2 regions of the Bacillus sp. SIMBA_154 genome follow, and region 2 is predicted to be linked to the other one. Evidence: riboswitches for the same ligand, from Rfam matches in the RefSeq annotation. Region 2 holds a riboswitch; the other holds the start of a gene.
The links. A riboswitch is a leader RNA that binds a small molecule or an ion and turns the genes downstream of it on or off. The one in region 2 is predicted to bind lysine.
Positions count from the first base shown of each region.

Region 1: another riboswitch for lysine. It lies ahead of R0K30_RS10975 (aspartate kinase); the one in region 2 lies ahead of R0K30_RS19625 (amino acid permease).

Region 1 covers NZ_JAWJBV010000006.1:110,025-120,846, reverse strand. Annotated here, with positions in the region: gene R0K30_RS11015 (LysR family transcriptional regulator) at 1-103, opposite strand, end outside; gene R0K30_RS11010 (2-methylaconitate cis-trans isomerase PrpF family protein) at 239-1,369, shown strand; gene R0K30_RS11005 (biotin--[acetyl-CoA-carboxylase] ligase) at 1,396-2,115, opposite strand; gene R0K30_RS11000 (acyl-CoA thioesterase) at 2,190-2,648, opposite strand; gene sdhB (succinate dehydrogenase iron-sulfur subunit) at 2,769-3,533, opposite strand; gene sdhA (succinate dehydrogenase flavoprotein subunit) at 3,535-5,295, opposite strand; gene R0K30_RS10985 (succinate dehydrogenase cytochrome b558 subunit) at 5,333-5,941, opposite strand; gene R0K30_RS10980 (YslB family protein) at 6,225-6,668, shown strand; gene R0K30_RS10975 (aspartate kinase) at 6,838-8,073, opposite strand; lysine riboswitch at 8,214-8,391, opposite strand; gene uvrC (excinuclease ABC subunit UvrC) at 8,453-10,225, opposite strand; gene trxA (thioredoxin) at 10,365-10,679, opposite strand.
Region 2 covers NZ_JAWJBV010000023.1:10,067-20,888, forward strand. Annotated here, with positions in the region: gene uxaC (glucuronate isomerase) at 1-588, opposite strand, end outside; gene R0K30_RS19595 (HAMP domain-containing sensor histidine kinase) at 726-2,480, opposite strand; gene R0K30_RS19600 (response regulator transcription factor) at 2,484-3,206, opposite strand; gene R0K30_RS19605 (ABC transporter ATP-binding protein) at 3,384-4,199, opposite strand; gene R0K30_RS19610 (FecCD family ABC transporter permease) at 4,221-5,243, opposite strand; gene R0K30_RS19615 (FecCD family ABC transporter permease) at 5,244-6,296, opposite strand; gene R0K30_RS19620 (iron-hydroxamate ABC transporter substrate-binding protein) at 6,557-7,495, shown strand; gene R0K30_RS19625 (amino acid permease) at 7,531-8,937, opposite strand; lysine riboswitch at 9,130-9,306, opposite strand; gene sspJ (small acid-soluble spore protein SspJ) at 9,428-9,571, opposite strand; gene R0K30_RS19635 (MarR family winged helix-turn-helix transcriptional regulator) at 9,654-10,082, opposite strand; gene R0K30_RS19640 (metal-dependent hydrolase) at 10,253-10,744, shown strand.

The DNA.
Region 1 (10,822 bases), on a different contig from region 2:
GATAGCTTAAGGCAGGCTGCGAGACAAATAATTTTTCTGCCGCCTTTGTAATGTTCTTTTCTTCATAAAGTACCTTTAGAAATCGCCAATCCTTTTCATCCATTGTATGCTCTCCTTTTTTACTAATTATAAAATATTTTTATCGATTCCTTTCAAAATAATGTATTTAACTTATTTCTTATTATACTTTACCATTTTGGTTAGATAAACAGTTCATTAAAAATTGAGGGTGAGAGCAATGAGAAAAGTTCCAATCACTATTATGCGAGGCGGTACAAGCAAAGGGGTATTCATTCAAGCAAACGATGCACCATATGAACACGATGAGCTCGAGGCATTTCTTTTAGACATTATGGGCAGTCCTGACCGGCTGCAGGTCGATGGAATCGGCGGCGGTAATTCTTTAACAAGCAAAGTAGCGATCATCGACAAAGCGACTCGTCCAGATGTGGATGTAAACTATACATTTGCACAAGTCAGTATTAATGAAAGATATGTAGACTTTAAAGGAAACTGCGGGAATATCTCATCAGCTGTAGGTCCATATGCCATCATTAAAGGATTTGTTCAAGCGGTTGAGCCCATCACGACTGTACGTATCCTCAATACCAACACGAATAAAATTATTGTGGCAGAGGTAGAAGTCGAAAATGGTGAGGTTAAATTTGAAGGACATGCAGAAATTCCAGGAGTAAAAGGGACTGGTTCTCCCATTTATTTATCTTTTGAGAAACCTGAAGGCGCTGTCACAGGTAAAACCTTTCCGACTGGAAACAAAATTGATACGATTCAAACAAAGTTTGGAGAGATTCCAATCTCGATCGTTGACATTGCAAATCCAATTGCCTTTATCCGTGCCAAAGATATTCATCTAAAAGGAACTGAATTGCCTGAGGAGTTTACAGACGATTTACTGAATGATTTAGAAGAAATTCGTTCCATCGCTGCTGAAATGTGTCTCTTCGCTCCAAAGGAAATGGCGACATTACAGTCTCCAGCTGTTCCAAAGCTTGCAATCATAAGCGAGCCTGCTGATTATGTAGATACAAATGGAATCTTGAGACGAGCAGCAGATATGGACATCATCGTTCGTATGCTATCGATGCAAAGACCACACCAAGCACTTGCCATTACCGGCTCTGTCTGCGTGTCAGCAAGCTGCTTTATGGAAGAAACGCTTCCTGCACAGCTTTATCATGGTCAACATGATACGCTTCGAATTGGGCATCCTGCTGGTATTATGCAAACTGAAATTGACGTGTCTCAAAACAGAGTCAAAGTCATTCGAACCGCAAGAGAAATTCTGGACGGGGTGGTCTTTACGAAACAAGACTATATGGTTCAGCATCATATTAAAAAAGAAGCTTAAAGCAGACGAGAATATCGTCTGCTTATTTATTTTTGCATAGGGGCATCAATATCACCGGCAGAATGGGCTTTTATATGTCCTTGGTCATCTTTTAGCTGGAGATGACCATAGCGGTTCACACCGCAGCAAATCCCTTCCTGCCATGTTTGTTTTTCTCGATCTAATGAGATGCGAAGCGGTTGATTCAGACGAAATAACCGTTTGTTGTAGAGGGCAGTAAGTGCTTCAAATCCTTCATTCTGCCAGCGTGTATGGTATTTTTCAAAAGCCACTGCCAGTTCTTTCACAAGCTGATCGGCTTTCACCTCTGAAAGCTCTGATAAGCAAATGGTTTTGTACGGGACATGCTCCGGCTTTGTCTCTACATTGATGCCAACACCGATATAGATGGCGCTGCGGTCCGCTTCAATCAATGTGCCCGATACCTTTGCTTCATTAATGAGAATATCATTTGGCCATTTGATCGCCAGCTGATCCTCAGCTCTCATGAGTGGTTTGAGTACATCATAGATTGCTAGTGCCGTCAGCGGGGCAATCGTTGACTGGGTGGAGATATCTTCTGGCGGCTTTACCGTCATCGTCACCGCGACATTCCCTGTAGGCGTTTCCCACGGTCTGCCGAGCCTCCCCCTTCCTGCTGTCTGCTGCCGGGCATAGACGGCAAATGAAGGCACTTCTCCTTGTTGAATCAGCCTTTTCGCTTCATTATTTGTACTATCAATGGTGTCATATTGAAAAATCTTCATGTGTTCTCCTTTTGTTTCTTCTTGATATGATCTTTTTATTATAACAAAACGAAGCATACACGTTTGATCAACCGTTAATTTCGCTGAGCCTGAAATGTCTCTTTTTCTTCTTCTGTAAATGGGACAGATGCGCCTGTGTCTTTACTTATTTGCACCATCGTCACAGAGCCTGTAAAGCATGGTTCCTGCTGCTCATTTTCTCCTAAATAATGAAGGATGAGGGAGCTTGATCCGACCTTTTCCGGCTTTACATACACACGAAGCCTCTCACCGATCTCCACTTGTTTGATGTAATCACATTGAAGGTTTGCAACGACCGTGATGGTCTCTCGCGCGCGTTTCATTCGTTTATCAACAAGCCCTGTTTTTTGAAAAAAGGCAATCCTCGCCTCTTCGAAATACACAAAAGGGGTGACATTGTTCATGTGGCCAAACATATCCGTTTCAGAAAAACGGACGGTCGTTTCCACATAAAATCGAAACGAAGCCCTCCATTGCTCAAACGGTTCTTCAATATATGACGGCAGTCTCATTTGATCCACTCCTTATTCGCAAACAAACGCCTCTCCCTTATTGGAAGAGGCGTTTGTTATGTGTTGCATCCAGCCTCTTTAAACACTCATCATGATTGGCAAAGAGGACTGAATGTGATGTTATTCTGCGTGATCGCTTCCGAAGAAGTTACGGAAAGCTTGTAATGTTGTATCTCGGTTTAGTGCTGCAATTGACGTTGTCAGCGGGATTCCTTTCGGACAAGACTGCACACAGTTTTGGGAGTTCCCGCAGTTCGCTAGACCGCCATCACCCATAATTTCTTCTAGACGGTCAGACTTATTCATTGCACCTGTCGGATGTGCGTTAAATAAACGGACTTGAGAAAGCGGTGCAGGGCCCATAAAGGAAGACTTATCATTCACGTTTGGACAAGCTTCAAGGCAGACACCACATGTCATACATTTAGAAAGCTCATACGCCCATTGACGTTTTTTCTCAGGCATTCTTGGTCCAGGTCCAAGGTCATATGTGCCATCGATTGGCACCCATGCTTTGACTTTTTTCAAGGAATTAAACATACGGCTTCTATCAACCTGCAAGTCTCTCACAACAGGGAATGTCTTCATCGGCTGGAGACGGATCGGCTGATCTAACTTGTCAATTAAAGCTGTACATGACTGGCGCGGTGTTCCATTAATGACCATGGAACAAGCTCCACACACCTCTTCAAGACAGTTCATATCCCAGTTGATGGCCGTTGTTTTTTCACCTTTTTTATTGACCGGGTTACGTCTAATTTCCATGAGGGCGGAAATGACGTTCATATTCGGACGGTAAGGGATTTCGAATTCCTCATCATAAGGCTTTCCATCTGCTGTATCTTGACGTGTGATAATGAATTGAATCGTGTTTTTTTCACTCATCTTATTTCTCCACCTTTTTCTTCGAGTAATCTCGTTTACGAGGTGCAATTAACGATACATCGACGTCCTCATAGTGGAATGCAGGCTTTTGATTCTTCCCTTTGAACGTAGCCATCGTTGTTTTTAGGAATTCTTCATCGTGTCTTTCTGGGAATTCCGGTTTATAGTGTGCGCCTCGGCTTTCATTCCGGTTGTATGCCCCGATCGTAATGACTCTTGCCAGCTGAAGCATGTTGTCAAGCTGACGCGTGAAGGCAGCGCCTTGGTTGCTCCATGATGCTGTATCGTTGATGTTGATATGCTTATAGCGCTCCATCAGTTCTTCAATCTTCTGATCTGTTTTTAAGAGTTTGTCATTGTAACGAACCACTGTCACGTTATCCGTCATCCATTCTCCAAGCTCTTTATGAAGCACGTACGCATTTTCTGTGCCATCCATGCTGAGGATGTTGTCCCATTTCTCCTGCTCTTTCTTCACGGCGCTGTCAAATGTTGCAGAAGAGAGGTCTTCCGCAGACTTTTCAAGACCGCTAACGTACTTCACAGCATTTGGTCCTGCGACCATTCCGCCGTAAATCGCAGAAAGCAAGGAGTTCGCTCCAAGTCTGTTTCCGCCGTGCATAGAGTAATCACATTCTCCGGCAGCGAACAAACCTTTGATATTGGTCATTTGATCATAATCCACCCATAATCCGCCCATTGAGTAATGGACAGCAGGGAAAATTTTCATCGGAAGCTTACGAGGGTCATCACCCATGAATTTTTCATAGATTTCAATGATTCCGCCAAGCTTAATATCAAGCTCTTTTGGATCTTTGTGAGAAAGATCAAGGTATACCATGTTCTCTCCGTTGATGCCGAGCTTTTGCTCGACACATACGTCGAAGATTTCACGCGTTGCGATATCACGCGGTACAAGGTTCCCGTATGCTGGGTATTTTTCTTCAAGGAAGTACCAAGGCTTCCCGTCTTTATATGTCCAAACACGTCCGCCTTCACCACGAGCTGATTCACTCATGAGACGAAGCTTGTCATCTCCTGGGATCGCTGTTGGGTGAATTTGAATGAATTCTCCATTTGCATAATGAGCACCTTGCTGATAAACGATTGATGCAGCTGATCCAGTATTAATCATGGAGTTCGTTGATTTACCGAACACGATTCCAGGACCGCCTGTCGCCATGATCACAGCATCTGAACGGAAGGATTCAATTTCCATTGTCGTCAAGTTCTGCGCGACAATGCCTCGGCATACTTCCTCGTCATCTAAAACAGCGCCAAGGAATTCCCAGCCTTCATATTTCGTGACAAGCCCTGCTACTTCGTAGCGGCGAACTTGCTCATCCAGTGCGTATAATAGCTGCTGTCCCGTTGTGGCACCAGCAAATGCTGTACGGTGGTGCTGTGTTCCCCCGAAGCGGCGGAAGTCCAGTAATCCCTCTGGTGTTCTGTTAAACATCACACCCATACGATCAAGTAAGTGGATAATGGACGGCGCTGCTTCACACATTGCCTTTACTGGCGGCTGGTTGGCTAAGAAATCTCCGCCATATACTGTGTCATCAAAATGCTCATAAGGTGAATCCCCTTCACCTTTTGTATTCACCGCTCCGTTAATTCCGCCCTGTGCACATACAGAATGCGAACGTTTCACAGGTACTATTGAAAATAGTTTAACAGCTGTTCCCGCTTCTGCTGCTTTTATAGTTGCCATGAGACCTGCTAAGCCGCCTCCGACAACGATGATGCTAGAATTACTCATTGTAGCCCCTCTCCCTCTTCTACTAATCTATTTCCTCTTAAACAAAAGCGAAAATTGCTCTTAGCCCTACATATGAAAGCGCTATAAATATACCTAATGTCACATATGTGGAGATTCTTTGTGAGCGTGGTGAAACGGTAATTCCCCAGCTGACAGCAAATGACCACAAGCCATTAGCAAAGTGGAAAATAGTAGATAAAACGCCGACAATATAGAAGCCTAGCATAAATGGAGAGCTTAAAATATTCGCCATCATGTCATAGTTTACTTCAGCTCCAAGCTGAGCTTGAATTCGTGTTTCCCATACGTGCCAAGTGACAAAAATCAATGTGATGATACCTGTAATCCTTTGCAGTCTGAATAACCAGTTTCTTAAGTAACTGAAGCGTGACGTGTTGTTTTGTGCCGTAAAGGCTATGTACACCCCATAAACAGCATGATAGATCAGTGGTAAGAAAATCACGAACAGCTCAAGTGCATATCTGAATGGAAGCTGTTCCATAAAGTGTGCAGCTTTGTTAAACGCCTCTGGTCCATTTGTCGCAAAGTGGTTAATCACTAAGTGCTGTACTAAAAATAGACCGACCGGAATGACGCCAAGCAAAGAATGCAATCTCCGATAAAAAAATTCTTTGTTCCCCGACATTACTTTACCCCCTAGTAAAAAAAGTGCAATTGCTTGAAAATTGTCTTACCCCCGCTTCTTTCAAATGTAAGCACTTTATTCAAATTTATTGACAATTTCATTTTACTCCTATGTCAAAAAAGCGTCAAGAAACCGCGTACATAAATTAAAATTTTCCGAAATTTAAAAGTTTTAAATCAAAATTCGTTTTACTACAATAAGAATTTCTTAGACTTCAGGGAAAACTCTGTCATCATATGCCCACATAAGCTATAATAAATTGTTGAAAGAGGGGAGCCGTACAATGAATAAATTTGAATCTAACTTAGAACAGCTAAAAGAGATTGAAGTCAATGGATTTGCCTACGAGCTGATACGCGAAGTTCTGCTGCCTGACATTCTTGGTCAGGATCATTCATCTATGATGTATTTTGCGGGTAAGCTGCTTGCTCGTAAATTTCCTCAAGAGTCATGGGAGAATATCCCCGAATTTTTCCATGATGCAGGATGGGGGACTCTCACGATGGTCCATTCTAAAAAACAGGAAATTGAGTTTGAGCTCGAAGGTCCACTTGTATCGAATCGACTCACCTATCAAAAAGAGCCATGCTTTCAAATGGAGGCCGGTTTTATTGCTGAACAGATTCAGCTTCTCAATGAGCACGTTGCTGAATCCTATGAGCAAGTGAAAAAGCGTGCTGATAAAGTCATTTTAACCGTTAAATGGGATTTAAGAGACCCTAGCTAACACTGCTTATGAAAGGCGAGGACTTCGCGTCACGCCTTTTTTATATGCCTTCTTCTATCATAGCATACTTAGTGAATGGGTTTATGCACGTGTGTTCCTTTTAATATGCGGCCGATTCAAATATAAAAAAGAGGTGCACTCTTTCATGAGATACACCTCTTTTTATTTTTTAAGAATGAGCAGCTGCGCTCACTTTCGATAATTCAAATGCATCATGCAGGGCTTCCACCGCTTTGACCATATCATCACGGCCAACCACTGTGGAAACTTTGATTTCAGACGTACTGACCATTTTCACTTGTATATCTTTTTCAGCTAACACAGCGAACATTTCAGCAGCTACACCTGGATTTGAGACCATACCAGACCCAACGATGGATACTTTGGCTAATTTGCTTTCTGTCTCAATCTGCTCATAGCCAAGCGCCCCTTTATATTCTTCTAGTACTTCAACTGCTTTGGACAAATCATCCGTTTTCACAGAGAAAGAGATGGAAGTCTGATTTGTGCTTGTGACGGACTGAATGATGATATCAACATTGATATTTTGCTTAGCAAGCGTCGTAAAAATGGTCGATAATGTTGTTAAACCGCTTGAAAGGCCGCACACCGTCACGCGTGTCATCTGATCTTCAAATGCAATTCCTCTTACGACTAAATTTTGTTCCATGGATGATTCCTCCTCAATTAACGTACCCGATTCAATTACAATACTAGAACGGACTTCTAGTGGGACTTGATAATTTTTCGCAAACTCAACGGCTCTCGGATGCAAGACGCCTGCCCCTAAATTGGCCAGCTCGAGCATCTCATCGTATGAAATACCCGCAAGTTTTCGCGCGGACGGTACATAACGCGGATCTGTCGTAAACACACCTGGTACGTCCGTGTATATATCACATTTGTCTGCTTTTAATGCAGCAGCAAGTGCCACAGCCGTCGTATCTGATCCCCCGCGTCCAAGTGTTGTGATATGTAGGTCATCTGCAATTCCTTGGAAGCCTGCTACAACAACGACTTTCCCAGCACTTAGTTCCTCTTTGATTCTTGATTCATCGATGTCCACGATTCTTGCATTTCCGTGCACCTGCTCTGTTTTCATACCAGCCTGCCAGCCTGTAAAGGAAATGGCATCATAGCCTTTTGCTTGCAGCGCCATCGCCAATAATGAAATGGTCACTTGCTCCCCAGTTGTTAGCAGCATATCCATTTCTCTCTTGCTTGGATCATCTGTGAGTTCTTTGGCAAGGTCTACTAGAACATCCGTTGATTTTCCCATCGCCGACACAACCACGACCACATCATGACCTGCCTTACGTTCAGCGATGACTCTCTCTGCGGCTTTGCGAATTTTTTCTGTCGATCCAACAGATGTTCCGCCAAATTTTTGTACAATTAGTCCCATGTCTACCACCCTTTTTCAAAAGATCACGTGTGAGAGAAGAGCAAGAAGCGGCTTTGGAGACTGCCCACTCACTGCAAATAAAAAAAGCAATGAGAGAACAAATCTCCCATTGCTTTGAAATCATCATTAAAAGATGCAAACAATGAGATAGCCCTCCAAGAAATAAATTCTTGACAGCCCTACATTTCTTCAATGTACAGCCAGCGAATAAAATGAGTGGATTTTATTCACTTCGGCGACGCTCCCCTTTCAGCCCTCTTCCTAGATCCCATCGATCTCTGAAGGCCTACTCTTGAAGTTCGCACCTCTATCTTCAACAAACAACACGTTCATTTATTAAATTAGTCACATCTTAACAGACTTTTGGAAAAAGTACAATCTATTTTTTTAATGCCTCCATTAAAAGTTCGGCCGTTTGTTTCGGAATGCCAGCCTCCTGAAAATCTTGGACAGAGGCTTCTTTCATCTTTTTCACAGAGCCAAAATGTTTGAGGAGCTGTTTTTTTCGCTTTTCTCCAATACCTGGTACATCATCTAAAATAGACTGGAATGCATTTTTTCCGCGCAGCTGCCGGTGAAAGCTAATGGCAAACCGGTGCACTTCATCTTGAATACGCTGCAATAAATAAAAGGCCTGACTGTTACGCTCTAGCGCAACAATTTCAAGTGTATCACCCATCATGAGATTCGATGTCCGATGTTTTTCATCTTTCACAAGACCTGCCACTGGAACAGACAGATTCAATTCATTTTCGAGCACGTCTATGGCTGCGTTGATCTGTCCTTTTCCTCCGTCAATTAAAATTAAATCTGGCAGCGGCAGCTCATCTTTTAACACGCGTGTATATCGTCTTCTGATAACTTCACGCATGGATGCATAATCATCTGGTCCTGCGACAGTTTTGATTTTATATTTCCGGTATTCCTTTTTATATGGCTTCCCGTCCTGAAAGACAACCATGGCGGAAACAGGATCTGCTCCTTGAATATTTGAGTTATCAAATGCCTCGATCCGGTATGGCATATAAATATTAAGTGCGTCCCCGAGCTGCTTCACCGCTCCAATTGTCCGTTCTTCATCGCGCTCAATGAGCGAGAATTTTTCTTTCAGGGCGATTTTGGCGTTTTGGTGTGCAAGTAAAAGTAAATCCTTTTTCTTTCCTTTTTTCGGCTGGTGAACGTTCGTCTCAAGCAACTGCTCGATCATCTCTTGATCTACGCTGTCTGGCACCAAAATTTCTTTCGGCAGGAAGTGGTTGTTTTTTTCATAAAATTGCCCCAAAAACGTGAGGAACTCTTCCTCTGGATCTTGATACATAGGGAACAAGCTGACATCACGTTCAATCAATTTCCCCTGTCTGATGAAGAAGACTTGGACACACATCCAGCCCTTATCATAGGCATAGGCAAATACATCTCGATCTGATAAGTCACTCATCGTCATTTTCTGCTTTTCCATTGTTGAGTCGATGTAAGCGATTTGATCTCTCAGTTCTTTTGCCCGCTCAAACTCTAATTGTACGGACGCTTCCTGCATCTTTTCGGTTAGTTCTTTCTTGATTTGCTGGTGCCCTCCATTTAGAAACCTGATGATTTCATCCACGAGCTGTTTATTCGTTTCTTCAGAAATGTCATACACACATGGTGCGAGACATTGTCCAAGATGATAATAAAGACAGACACGATCAGGGAGTGTCGCACATTTTCTTAGAGGATATAAGCGGTCAAGCAGCTTTTTGGTTTCTCTTGCTGCTTGTACGTTCGGGTATGGACCGAAGTATCTCCCTTTATCCTTTTTCACATTGCGGGTGACGATCAGCTTAGGATGCCGTTCATTCGTAATTTTAATAAAAGGATACGTCTTATCATCCTTGAGCATGACATTGTATTTTGGGTCATACTTTTTAATTAAATTCAGCTCTAAAATCAGTGCCTCAATGTTAGATGAGGTCACAATATATTCAAAGTCCTCAATTTCACTGACAAGCCGCTGCGTTTTGGCATCATGAGATCCAGTGAAATAAGAGCGCACTCTATTTTTTAATACCTTTGCCTTCCCCACGTAGATGACCGTATTCTGTCTATCTTTCATTAAGTAACAGCCTGGTCGATCAGGCAGGACTGACAGCTTTTCTTTGATCAGTTTGTTCATATTTTCATCCGTCCTTGTTTTCCTCTTTCACTCCTTCTAGTGTATCACGAACATTTGTTTTATACCATATTGAAAGAAAAGCGGCTCTCGTCTATACGAGAACCGCTTCAGTGGTCATACCGCAATGGCATGGTTGTGTTTATAGATGTTTGTTGACAAGCTCAGCTAGTGCTTCTTTTGGTTTGAAACCAACAGACGTTTCTACGACTTCACCGTCTTTTAAAACAAGAAGTGTTGGGATACTCATGACGCCGTATTTACCAGCAGTTTCTTGGTTATCGTCTACATCAATTTTTACGATTTTCATTTTATCGCCCATTTCTTGATCAAGTTCTTCAAGAACTGGAGCAATCATTTTACAAGGTCCGCACCATGGTGCCCAAAAGTCTGCAAGAACAACACCTTCTGCCGTTTCTTGTGAAAATGTTGCGTCAGTTGCTTTTACGATTGCCATTATTCATTCCTCCAATGTAAATTATGCTTTTTAGTATAGCATCTACCAATGTGACTTGCGAATGAAATGCTTACGAATCATTTTTTATAAGATGAATTAAAAAACAAACCGTATAATCGCACCAATAACAACAATCGCACCGA
Region 2 (10,822 bases):
AACAAACAGATCATTCGTTATATCGAGTGCCTTATCAGGCCGAAACCCTGGCAGCACTTGCACAGAGAATCCTTCTTCCCGCAGCCTTTGATGATAGTGAAGCGAATCGACCGGATCATCTGTTGTCACAACCGTTTCAACATTCGATTTCACAATGAAGTCTCTCGCACCAAAACCCTCTCCCTGCAGCTTTTCATTTACTTTCTGCCAGATGATGTTTGCGTTCTCCTCATTCAAAAGTTCCTCTACATCAAAATATCGCCTCAGCTCTAGGTGAGTCCAGTGATAGAGCGGATTTCCTATGGTCATTGGAACGGTCTTTGCCCACGCTAAAAATTTCTCATGATCAGATGCATCTCCTGTTATGTGTGTTTCAGGAATGCCGTTTGCTCTCATGGCACGCCACTTATAATGATCTCCATAAAGCCATGCTTCGGTTATATTTTGGAATGTTTTATTTTCATAGATTTCTTTTGGACTTAAATGACAATGGTAATCTATAATCGGAAGGTCTTTTGCAAACTCATGGTACAGCTTTACCGCCGTTCGACTGTTCAGTAAAAACTGCTCATCTAAAAAGGCTTTCATGAAACTCCCCCATCTCTCTTATCGAATGAAAAATAATTTGTTCACGTTAACAATTTTATTGTAATCGTTTACAAAGTTGATTTCAATCCTAAAATAGGAAAAAACGATCTCCTTTAAAAAAGAAAATCGTTTTTTGGCTATTTTACAGGTGATGATTTTTTTAGGATAATCGCAATAGTTGTTCCTGCATCTAGTTCACTTTCAACTTGAATATCACCGTCATGCAGCAAGACGAGCTCTTTTGCAATCGCCAGCCCGAGTCCTGTTCCATTCGTTGGATCGTTCGTATTTGTCCCTCTGTAGTAGCGGTTAAATAAATGATCAACCGTTTCTTGTGCCATTCCGCATCCGTTGTCTTTCATTTCGATCCGAACTTCCCCATTTGTTTCAGATAAGGTAGCTGTAATATGAGTTCCTTTTTGGTTATGCTTGACTGCATTCGCTAGCAGGTTCTCAATCACTCGTCTGAACCAGGCTTTGTCGATCTCAAACATGACACCACCAGTTTGATCTTCAAAGGAGGATGGGTAATCTTCTGAAAATGAGCTTCTTGAAAACTCGTCCATAATGGATGCTAAGAATTCACCGAGCTCGACAGGTTTTCGATTAATAGGCAATGCGCCATTTTTCAGTCGATACGTGAGGTTTAAATCCTCAATCAAGGTCGACATATACTCTGATTTCTCACGGATGACCTGTCCCATTTCCATGACTTCTTCCTTGGACCATTGATATTGATTGGATTCAAGCATCAGTCCATAGCCGTAAATCGTACTAAGGGGCGTTTTCAAATCATGAGACAATCCTGCAATCCATTCTTCCCTTGTGGTTTGAATTTTTCTGCGGTTTGCTTCATTCTCTTTTAAGGTATTCGTGAGCTGATCCATTGTTTTGAGGATATCCTCAAACAACCGGTATTCCCGCTTAATACGGCCCTTTTTATTTTTACTAACTGGAATCCCTTTTCTGTTTGTTGGTTCCTGCAATTTATTTCTTGATAAAAAAATCAGCCAGCGAATAATGTGATAGATCGGCAGCCCATAGCGATACGAGTACCATAATGTCATGACAATAATAATAGTGAGTGCAAGACCTGCAATCAGGATGGTTGTATATTGATTTAAAGCATCTGTCTCTTTATCATACAGTTCGTCTGGGCTATATACTTTGTTTGGCACCGAAACGATCAAATATAGATTTTTATTCACTTTGATATAAGACAGGTCACTTCTAAACTCCCAAGGCTTCGATTGGTACTTGAGCAATTCAACATCCGTTACGTTATGTTTCAAATCGTTTTTGGCTCGAATGCCTTTTAAATATTTTCCTTCTTCATTGAACAGGTGCACCGATCCATTCATTCTTTTCAAGAATTCTTTCGTTTCTACCGAATATCGAGAAAGTGCAGACAGATTTTTCTCATGCTGCTTCAGATAATTGGCTACCTTTATGCTGTTCGTTTTGAACCCATATAACACGATAAAGCTTTCTTGATCAATCTCAATTGGCCAGAAGTACATCTTGTAATCTTTAAATTGTCTTTTTTCAAAGATCTTGATCATTTCATCCTTTTGATAGGATGTTGGAATATTTTTAGGAAGGTGATAGCTATACACGCTATGTTTTTTTGAATCAATCACTTGCAGCCAGCCATCACGTTTTTTCACTGCTTGTTTGAGTTGGTCTTCAGCTTCCATTTTGCCATCCTCGTTAAAATAAAGCCAGCTCATGAGTGTATCACCATCAGCCTTTGTTAAACCAGTTTCGGCCATATTCTCATAGTGTTTTTTATAATATAGGTTCTCAGAGAACGTATTCCCGATCAGCAGAATCGCAATGACGATAAACATTTGCCCGACAAAGTGAAAGAAAAGTTTTGTTCGTAAATTCATGAATTAATTAAGAACCTTCACAGGATGCGGAATAAATTTATATCCCATACCACGGATGGTCACAATATATTCGGGCTGACTCGGATCTAATTCAATCTTTTCTCTCAGCTTTCGAATATGAACCATGACGGTGTTGTTATCACCATATGATGGAACGCCCCATACTTTCTCATAAATTTGATCTTTTGAAAGAACCACATTCGGATGATCACAAAAGTACTTCAGCAAGGACAGAAGCTGAGCAGAGCATGCCGTCACCTCTCCTCTCACTTTCAGTTCGGCTGCATGAGGATGATAGGAGAAATGGGCATATTCATACTGGCTTTGAGCCTCTTCTTGCTCCTCCTGTAAGGAGATATATGTTCGGTTTAAGTGGGCCTTAATTCTAGCCACTAGCTCTAACGGGTTAAATGGCTTTGTGATGTAATCGTCTGCACCTTGCGCAAAGCCTGTCAGCTTATCTACATCAGACGTTCTTGCAGTTAAATAGAAAATGGGCGCTTTCGTATATTTTCTCATTTCAGGAAGAACGTCAAAGCCAGATTTACCGGGCATCATCACATCTAGAAGTAAGAGGTGGATGTCCTCGTTTTTGACAACATCTAATGCTTCATCTGCATGGTAGGCTTTATAGATATGTTGAAATCCTTCTTTTTTTAATACGCGTTCAACCATTTTCACAATTGCTTCTTCGTCATCTGCAATCAATATTTTTGCTGTTTCCACGCATCTCTTTCCTTTCCAGCTATGATCTCTAACCGTATATTACCATTGTCTAAAGTAAAAAAGTACCTCTTTTCTGCATAAAAGCGAAAAAATATCAACTGGAGAAAATGGAAGAATTAGGTATTTTCAGGGGACGCAAAAAAACTCGGTAGTCATACCGAGTTCCTTGTCCATCTATTATCCATTCACAGCTTCTAGCTTTCTTTCATGATTCATTAAGTCATATGTTAAACAGATCGGCTTATTTGTTCTAGGATCAAGAACAATTTCTGCATCAATGTGGAACACCTGACCGAGTACCTCTTTGGTCATGACCTCATGAGGCGTACCGTCTTTTATGACTTTTCCTTGATTGAGGGCAATCATGTAATGTGAAAAGCGCGCTGCATGATTCAAATCATGAATGACCATCAGCACAGTTCGGCCCTGCTCTCTGTTTAAGCGTTCTAATAGCTGAAGAATCTCAAGCTGATGCGCAAGATCTAAATACGTCGTAGGTTCATCTAATAGGAGCAGCTCTGTTTCCTGAGCAAGTGCCATCGCAATCCACAATCGCTGACGCTGTCCACCGGAGAGTGCTTCAATTGGCCGGTCATGAAAAGCGATCATCCCAGTTTCCTCAAGCGCCCATCTGATGATTCGTTTATCTTCATTTGATAAGCGTCCAAATCCATTTTGATGTGGGAAACGTCCATATGACACAAGCTCATAGACTGTCAGCCCGCTTGGAGCTTCTGGAGACTGCGGTAAGATCGCCATTTGTTTTGAAATTTCTTTTGTTGGCGTTTGATGGATGGCCTGGCCATTTAAGTAAACAGCTCCTTGATTGGATTTCATGATACGGGACATTGTTTTTAAAATTGTTGATTTCCCGCACCCATTCGGTCCAATCAATGTGGTCACCTTGCCTTTTGGGATACTGATATTTAAATCGTCTACAATCAAACGGTCATTATAGCCAATACAAAGCTTTTCTGTTTCGAGCGATTTCATATGTTGTACTCTCCTTCCTCATTAGTTCGTTTTCATCAATAAATAAATGAAGTAAGGTGCGCCTAAAGCAGAAACGACAAGACCAACTGGCACCTCTGATGGTGCCAGTATGACGCGGCCAAGTGTGTCTGCCAGTAATAATAGCAGCGCACCAATCATAGCGGAGGCTGGTATCATTCCTTGATGCTTCGGTCCAACAAGCTTTCTCGCCAAGTGCGGGGCAGCTAACCCCAAGAAAGAAATACTTCCTGCAACAGCGACACTAGCACCTGCTAATGCAACGGCAATCAGCATGAGAAAGCTTCTTTCTTTATGAACCGAAATCCCTAAGCCGTAGGAAAGCTGGTCACCCAAATTCATGATATTTAAGTAGCGTGCTCTTACAACTGCTAATACAAGGAAAATCAGCATCCACGGCAGGACAGACAGGACATACGTCCAGCTTGAGCCCCAAATGCTTCCGGATAACCACACAATCGCTTGGTTAAAATCATTTGGGCTCATTTTTAATTGAATCACCACAATTGCTGCTGAAAATGCAGCATTGACGCCAATACCAGTTAAGATCAAACGAACAGGTGTGATGCCCTTTTTCCACGCTAACACATAGATGAGAAATGCAGCAAAGCCTGCACCTACAAAAGCGAAGAGCGGCAGTACAAAAATCGTAAAATCACCTAAGTTCGACATAGAGCCTTGAAATGCAAAAATAAACAAAACAACTGCAAAGCCTGCGCCCGCATTGACACCAAGAATACCGGGATCGGCTAAACCGTTTTGAGAAACACCTTGCCAAATCGCTCCTGATACAGCAATAGAAGCGCCAACAAGTAAAGCGATGACCATTCTTGGAAGTCTGAACTCGAATAATACAAGCTCATCCATTTCACTTCCGAATCCAAAAAATGTTTTCAATGTCTCCATCGGAGAAATACGAATTTCTCCAGTATTTAAACTAATAAGGAACACAGCGACGATCGCCAAAAAGATCATGAGCATCGTTCGTTTGTATTTCTTTTTCTTTGCCTGCTGCACCATTTCCATCTAAATCCCGCTCCTTTCACGTCTAGCTAAATATAAGAAGAAAGGAACGCCTATAATCGCAGTAATGGCTCCGACTGGCGTTTCAAATGGAGCATTGACCAGCCTTGCAGCAATGTCTGCATAAATTAACAGAACAGCCCCTAAAATAGCTGAGCATGGGATAATCCATCGATAGTCAACTCCGACCAAGAAACGAGTGACATGAGGAATGACAAGCCCGATAAAACCAATAGAACCTGCCACCGACACGGCAGCACCTGTTAAAAGAATGACGACCAATATTCCAAGTACCTTGACAGTTTTCGTGTACTGCCCAAGTCCTTTTGCCAATTCATCGCCTAAGCTGAGAACAGTGATCGAGCGGGCAAGAACCATCGCAATCATGAGTCCTGCAATCGCAACCGGAATAATGATGTGAATATTGCTCCAATTCACACCTGCCACGCCGCCAGCATACCAAAAGCTCATGTCTTGAGCGACATCAAACCGGATGGCGATTGCTGAGGAGATGGAGCTTAAAAGTGCCCCAACAGCCGTACCAGCTAATGCGAGCTTTACTGGGGTCAATCCACCTTTTGAAAGAGTACCGACACCAAACACAATAGAGGCACCGAGTGCTGCACCAACAAATGACCAAAGAATTAATGTAAAAGAAGATTGCCCTGGGAAAAAAGCAAACGCAATGGCAATCGCAAATGCAGAGCCATTTGTCACGCCCATAATTTCAGGAGACGCAAGCGCATTTCTTGTCATGCCTTGCATAATGGCCCCCGATACGGCTAAAAAAGAACCGACGAGTGCAGCTCCAACTGTACGAGGCAACCTTAATTCCCGGATGATTTGATGTGAAGTTTGTTGTGGATCAAAATGAAAGACGGCTTCCCATACAGTGTGCAAATGAATGTTCGCCGCTCCTAGTGATACCGATAAAAAAAGACCAAATACTAAAGCGATGATTCCTATGGTGATAACAGCTGCTGTTCCAAAGGGCTTCGTGACAATATCAATCGCATCGTCTTTGGCTGGCAGCTGTTTATTCGATTGTGAGCCCAAAACCAGTCTCTTCCTTTCCGTTCATATCTATTCCTTATTAGTGATAATGATTATCAATCTCGAAGTCTAGTATATCACTTTCTTTTCTTTTTGAAATCATTGTTCTGATCATTTTCTTTATTTCCACCAAAAAAACCAGGAGAATTTCACTATTTTCATTTAGGTTCTAAAATAGCCGATGCATTTTTGTTCCCATCATGTTACGATATGATTGATATTGATAATCATTATCAAAAATGTTCGAATGGGAGAGAACCTTTGTGAAAAAACGAACTGGATTTCTTTTGATTTCCTTAACCATCCTCATGCTTTTTACAGCTGCTTGCGGCAGCACTTCAAATAAAAAATCTGGTGCCAAAAAGAATGACACGATCACCTATCAAGATGCAAAAGGTGAGGTCAAACTCCCTCAAGATCCGAAACGAATTGTGCTCCTTGCAGAAAGCTACTACGGAGACCTCGTTACACTTGGCAAGACCCCGATGGCTGCAACTGCGCCCATCTTCAAAAACCCCTTCTATCAAGGAAAAACGGAAGGGGTTAAAAATCTTGGAACGACTCCCTCTGTCGAAAAAGTAGCAGCTTTGAAGCCAGATATGATTATTGCTTGGGGAGAAGATGAGAAATTTGATCAATACAAAAAAATCGCTCCAACCGTTGCGATTAAATACAATCAATATTCTTTTAAAGATCAGCTAAAAGAATTCGGTAAAATGACAGGCACATCGAAAAAAGCAGCAGATTGGATCACAAAATGGGATGCCAAAATCGCTGAAGTGAAACCAAAAGTAACAAAAGCTGTCGGAAACAAAACGGTTTCTATCGTATCGCCATTTGATAAAGGCATTTATATTTTCGGAAACACATTTGCACGCGGCGGTGAAATCATTTATGACGAGTTGAAATTAAAAGCACCGAAGGCAGTCAAAAAAGAAGCCATCGATAGCGGCGTAGGCTATGCAAATATTTCTCTTGAGAAACTTCCAGAATTCGCAGGCGACTATATTTTCACCAGTCCGTGGAGCGGCTCTAAAAGTAATGGAGAGCAAGTGTATAAAAGCAGCATCTGGACATCACTTCCTGCTGTTCAAAACAAACATGTATTTGAAATAGACCCCGTCGGTTACTTCTTTAATGACCCAGTGTCACTAGAAGGACAGCTCGAGTTTATTGTGGACCGATTAACCTCTGCATCATAAAAAAACGTTTCTCCATTTTGGGAGAAACGTCTTCCTTATTCCGTTCCTTTGGCAAATCCTTTTGACATGAATGGATAAAGCAGAATACCAACTAAGAACAGACCTATTCCGAGACCAAATGTTTTCAAATCAGCTGTTCCTGAAATAATGACCCAAGCGGAATATCCCATAGCAACAAGTGCGATGATTCCGTCTCTTGTTCGATTACCTTTTTGAAGCTCATATGTGTCTCCTTGCATGATGACCTTAAAGCTGTAGATCGAAGACACGATATACGGAATGAGATACGCAAGTGTCGCTGATGTTGTTAAAAAGGTAAAGGCTTCATTAATCGTGCGTGACATGACTGAGAAAATAAACAGCTGGGACATGATATTTGTGACAGTCAAAGCGAAGGCAGGACTGCCTTTTTTGTTTGTTTTTGCAAATACTGCTGGGAAGTCGCCTGCCTTTGCTGCTTGATAAGGTACTTCTGAACCGAGTAAGATCCAGCCAAGCATTGAGCCAAATAAACAAATGATCGCAAGCAGTGCCATGACAATCCCGCCAGCCGGCCCAATAATGAGCTGAAGCACGTCCACGAATGGTTTGTCTGAGCCTTGCAATTGATCATGCGGCAGAACGCCCATTGTAATCAGCGTGATAATCATGTAGATCGAAAGTGCGATTAGAAGACCCGTAATCGTCGCACGTTTCACATCGCGCTGCGAAGACGCTCTCCCTGATAAAATAACCGCAGATTCGATTCCGATAAATGCCCATAGGGTGGAAATGGCCGCATGATGAATTTGGCCTCCAAGTCCGAGCACTCCTTCGCCTCCTGATGCAACCGGGAAGTAATAATGCTCAAATAATGCCGTTTGGAATGCAAATAAGCCCGCTACAATAAAAAGGACGAATCCGAGCACCTTTGAAAAGGTCGTAATAAAGTTTAATTTACTTGCAGCACTTAAGCTTGTGATTAAAATGGTATGTGTTCCCCATAGAAGGATGGTACATACGATAAAGGTCATGAGTTGACCAAGTGTGATCGTTTCTTTTCCAAAGGTAAAGATCACCGTCTTTACGGTTAAAATAGGGAAAAAAGTCGTTAAATAACCGGCAAGGCTCGTAATAATGGCGACATTACTAATCCAGCTCGCCACCCAATATCCCCAAACCATTGTAAAACCGGCTGCTTTTCCCTTTTTCGGATCTTTAAAAAGCGCCCTTGCATAACTTTGTGGTCCTGCCGTCAGCTGCGGCTTATGAATGGATAAATGCCCAAATACAAGTGCAATCATCAGCACACCGCCACCTGTGACAAGCCATGCCATCGTCACACCTAAAGGACTTGCGTGCTGGGCAAGCGTACTTGGCAGCATAAAGATGCCTGAACCTACCATATTTCCGACGACAAATGCCGTCAATAACCAAAAACCCCATTTTTTTGTCTGTTCCATTTCCGTACCTCCGTTATATTCACTTTGGACCAGACCCGGCAGCATCTTCATTGATATATTTGTGAAGCAATGACTTGCATTCTTTATGTTCATAATGGGTCACTTTCTTAACAGCATACCCTTATCTTTGTCACTGAGAACATAAAAAAAAGCCTGAACAAAAGTCCATGCTTTTCAAAACATACACCTTGATCTCCGGATAGCCCTCCACGCTTTTAGACGTGGCAGTCCTGCATTTATTCAATGCAGACCCAGCATAAAGAAAGTTGGAGCTCTCTCTACACTTCGGCGCTGATGCCTTTTTCCCATGATCAACGATTCCATCTCTCCCATGAGTGACTCATCATCCGCGCAACCTCTACCTCACTGAGACATAGCGTGAGGATTTCTATTCATTTTTACTACACGAAGGTTATCAAACATTTTCACATCTGTCAAAGGGAAAAACATAGAAAAAAGACAGAGGAATGATTCTCTGCCTTTTACCTGCTTATTGATGATTGTTTTTCTTCTTTTGTACAGCTTCCTGAAGCGGATCGCCTGCTAGTTCTTTACTTGCTTCTTCTAACAGCTGATCTACCTGCTTGTGGTCTTTCTCACTTTTCGCCTTTTTATCCTTTTGGAAAAATGACATCGCTGTTTCCTCCCTTTTCATAAAATGCGGTTGCCTGTTTAATTTGTGCTACAGTTCGCCGCATTATACAAAATGGAAAGGCTCATTCATCATGAAAGGTCTGTCTCATTTTTTGCAAATAAGTCAAAAAGGTTTTTAAATCTTCCTCTGTGAAGTCTGACATCATATGTTGAATCACCTTACCAAAAATGCGTGTATGCTTTTCGTAAATGGCCAGCCCTTTTTCCGTGGCTTCTAACCTGACAAGTGAATGGTCTTCCTTGTCTCGTTCTCTTTGAATATAGCCCTGTTCGCTTAATTTATTGAGTGCAATAGAGGCTGCACCTGGGTTTAAAGAGAGTCTTTGCTTCAGCTCTTCGGCATCTGATACTTTTCCTTGTATCAAAATAGAGAGCGCATAAATCTGCGGAGGGGTGATGTCTTTTTCTAACTCAAGTAACTTGCGGTTTAATTTACGGCTGACTTCATAATGTACAAGAACAATTTCTTTTAAAATGTCTGCATTACTCATCCGAATCGCATCCTTATCGTTAGTATCAACATGACTTCTCTCTTATTATAGAATGTTTTTCCAATCAGCCAACCATTTTGTCCTTTTTTCTTTAGAAATAAGCCTTGCTGAATGAATTCACCCTTGATATAGTGAGTACTTGAACTAAAGATAGAACAGGAGTACGCATCATGACAGGAAAAACACATATCATGGGCGGAATTGCCGCTTCCACAGCCGCCGCCTACTACTACGGACTCGACCCAGTCACTATGGCTGCTGCTGGATCAGCAGGTGCCCTTATCCCTGATCTTTGTCATACGAAAAGTAAAATCGGCAGGAAATTCCCGCTGCTCTCGACACTGATTAGTAGTGTGTTCGGTCATCGCACCTTTACACACAGTTTATTATTTCTGCTGATCATTTATTTTATTGCGACCACATACATTCCAAATGACAGCCTAAGTATCGGTTTACTAGTTGGGATGGCGAGCCACCTCATCCTTGATGCAGGAACAGTGAACGGCATTAAATTTTTGTTCCCAGCTACCATCAAAGTACGTCTTCCAGTCTATGTCAAAACAGGCAGCACAGGAGAACAAGTCGTACTAGCTGCTCTCACAATCGTCACCTGCTATTACATCGCTGTCATCTGCGGAATATCCATCCCATTGCAGTTCTAAGAGAATGAAAAAAGAGTTTTGCAAAAAAGACAGGATATGAATTGATCATTCCTCATTTTTTTAGTAGTTTTAAGATAA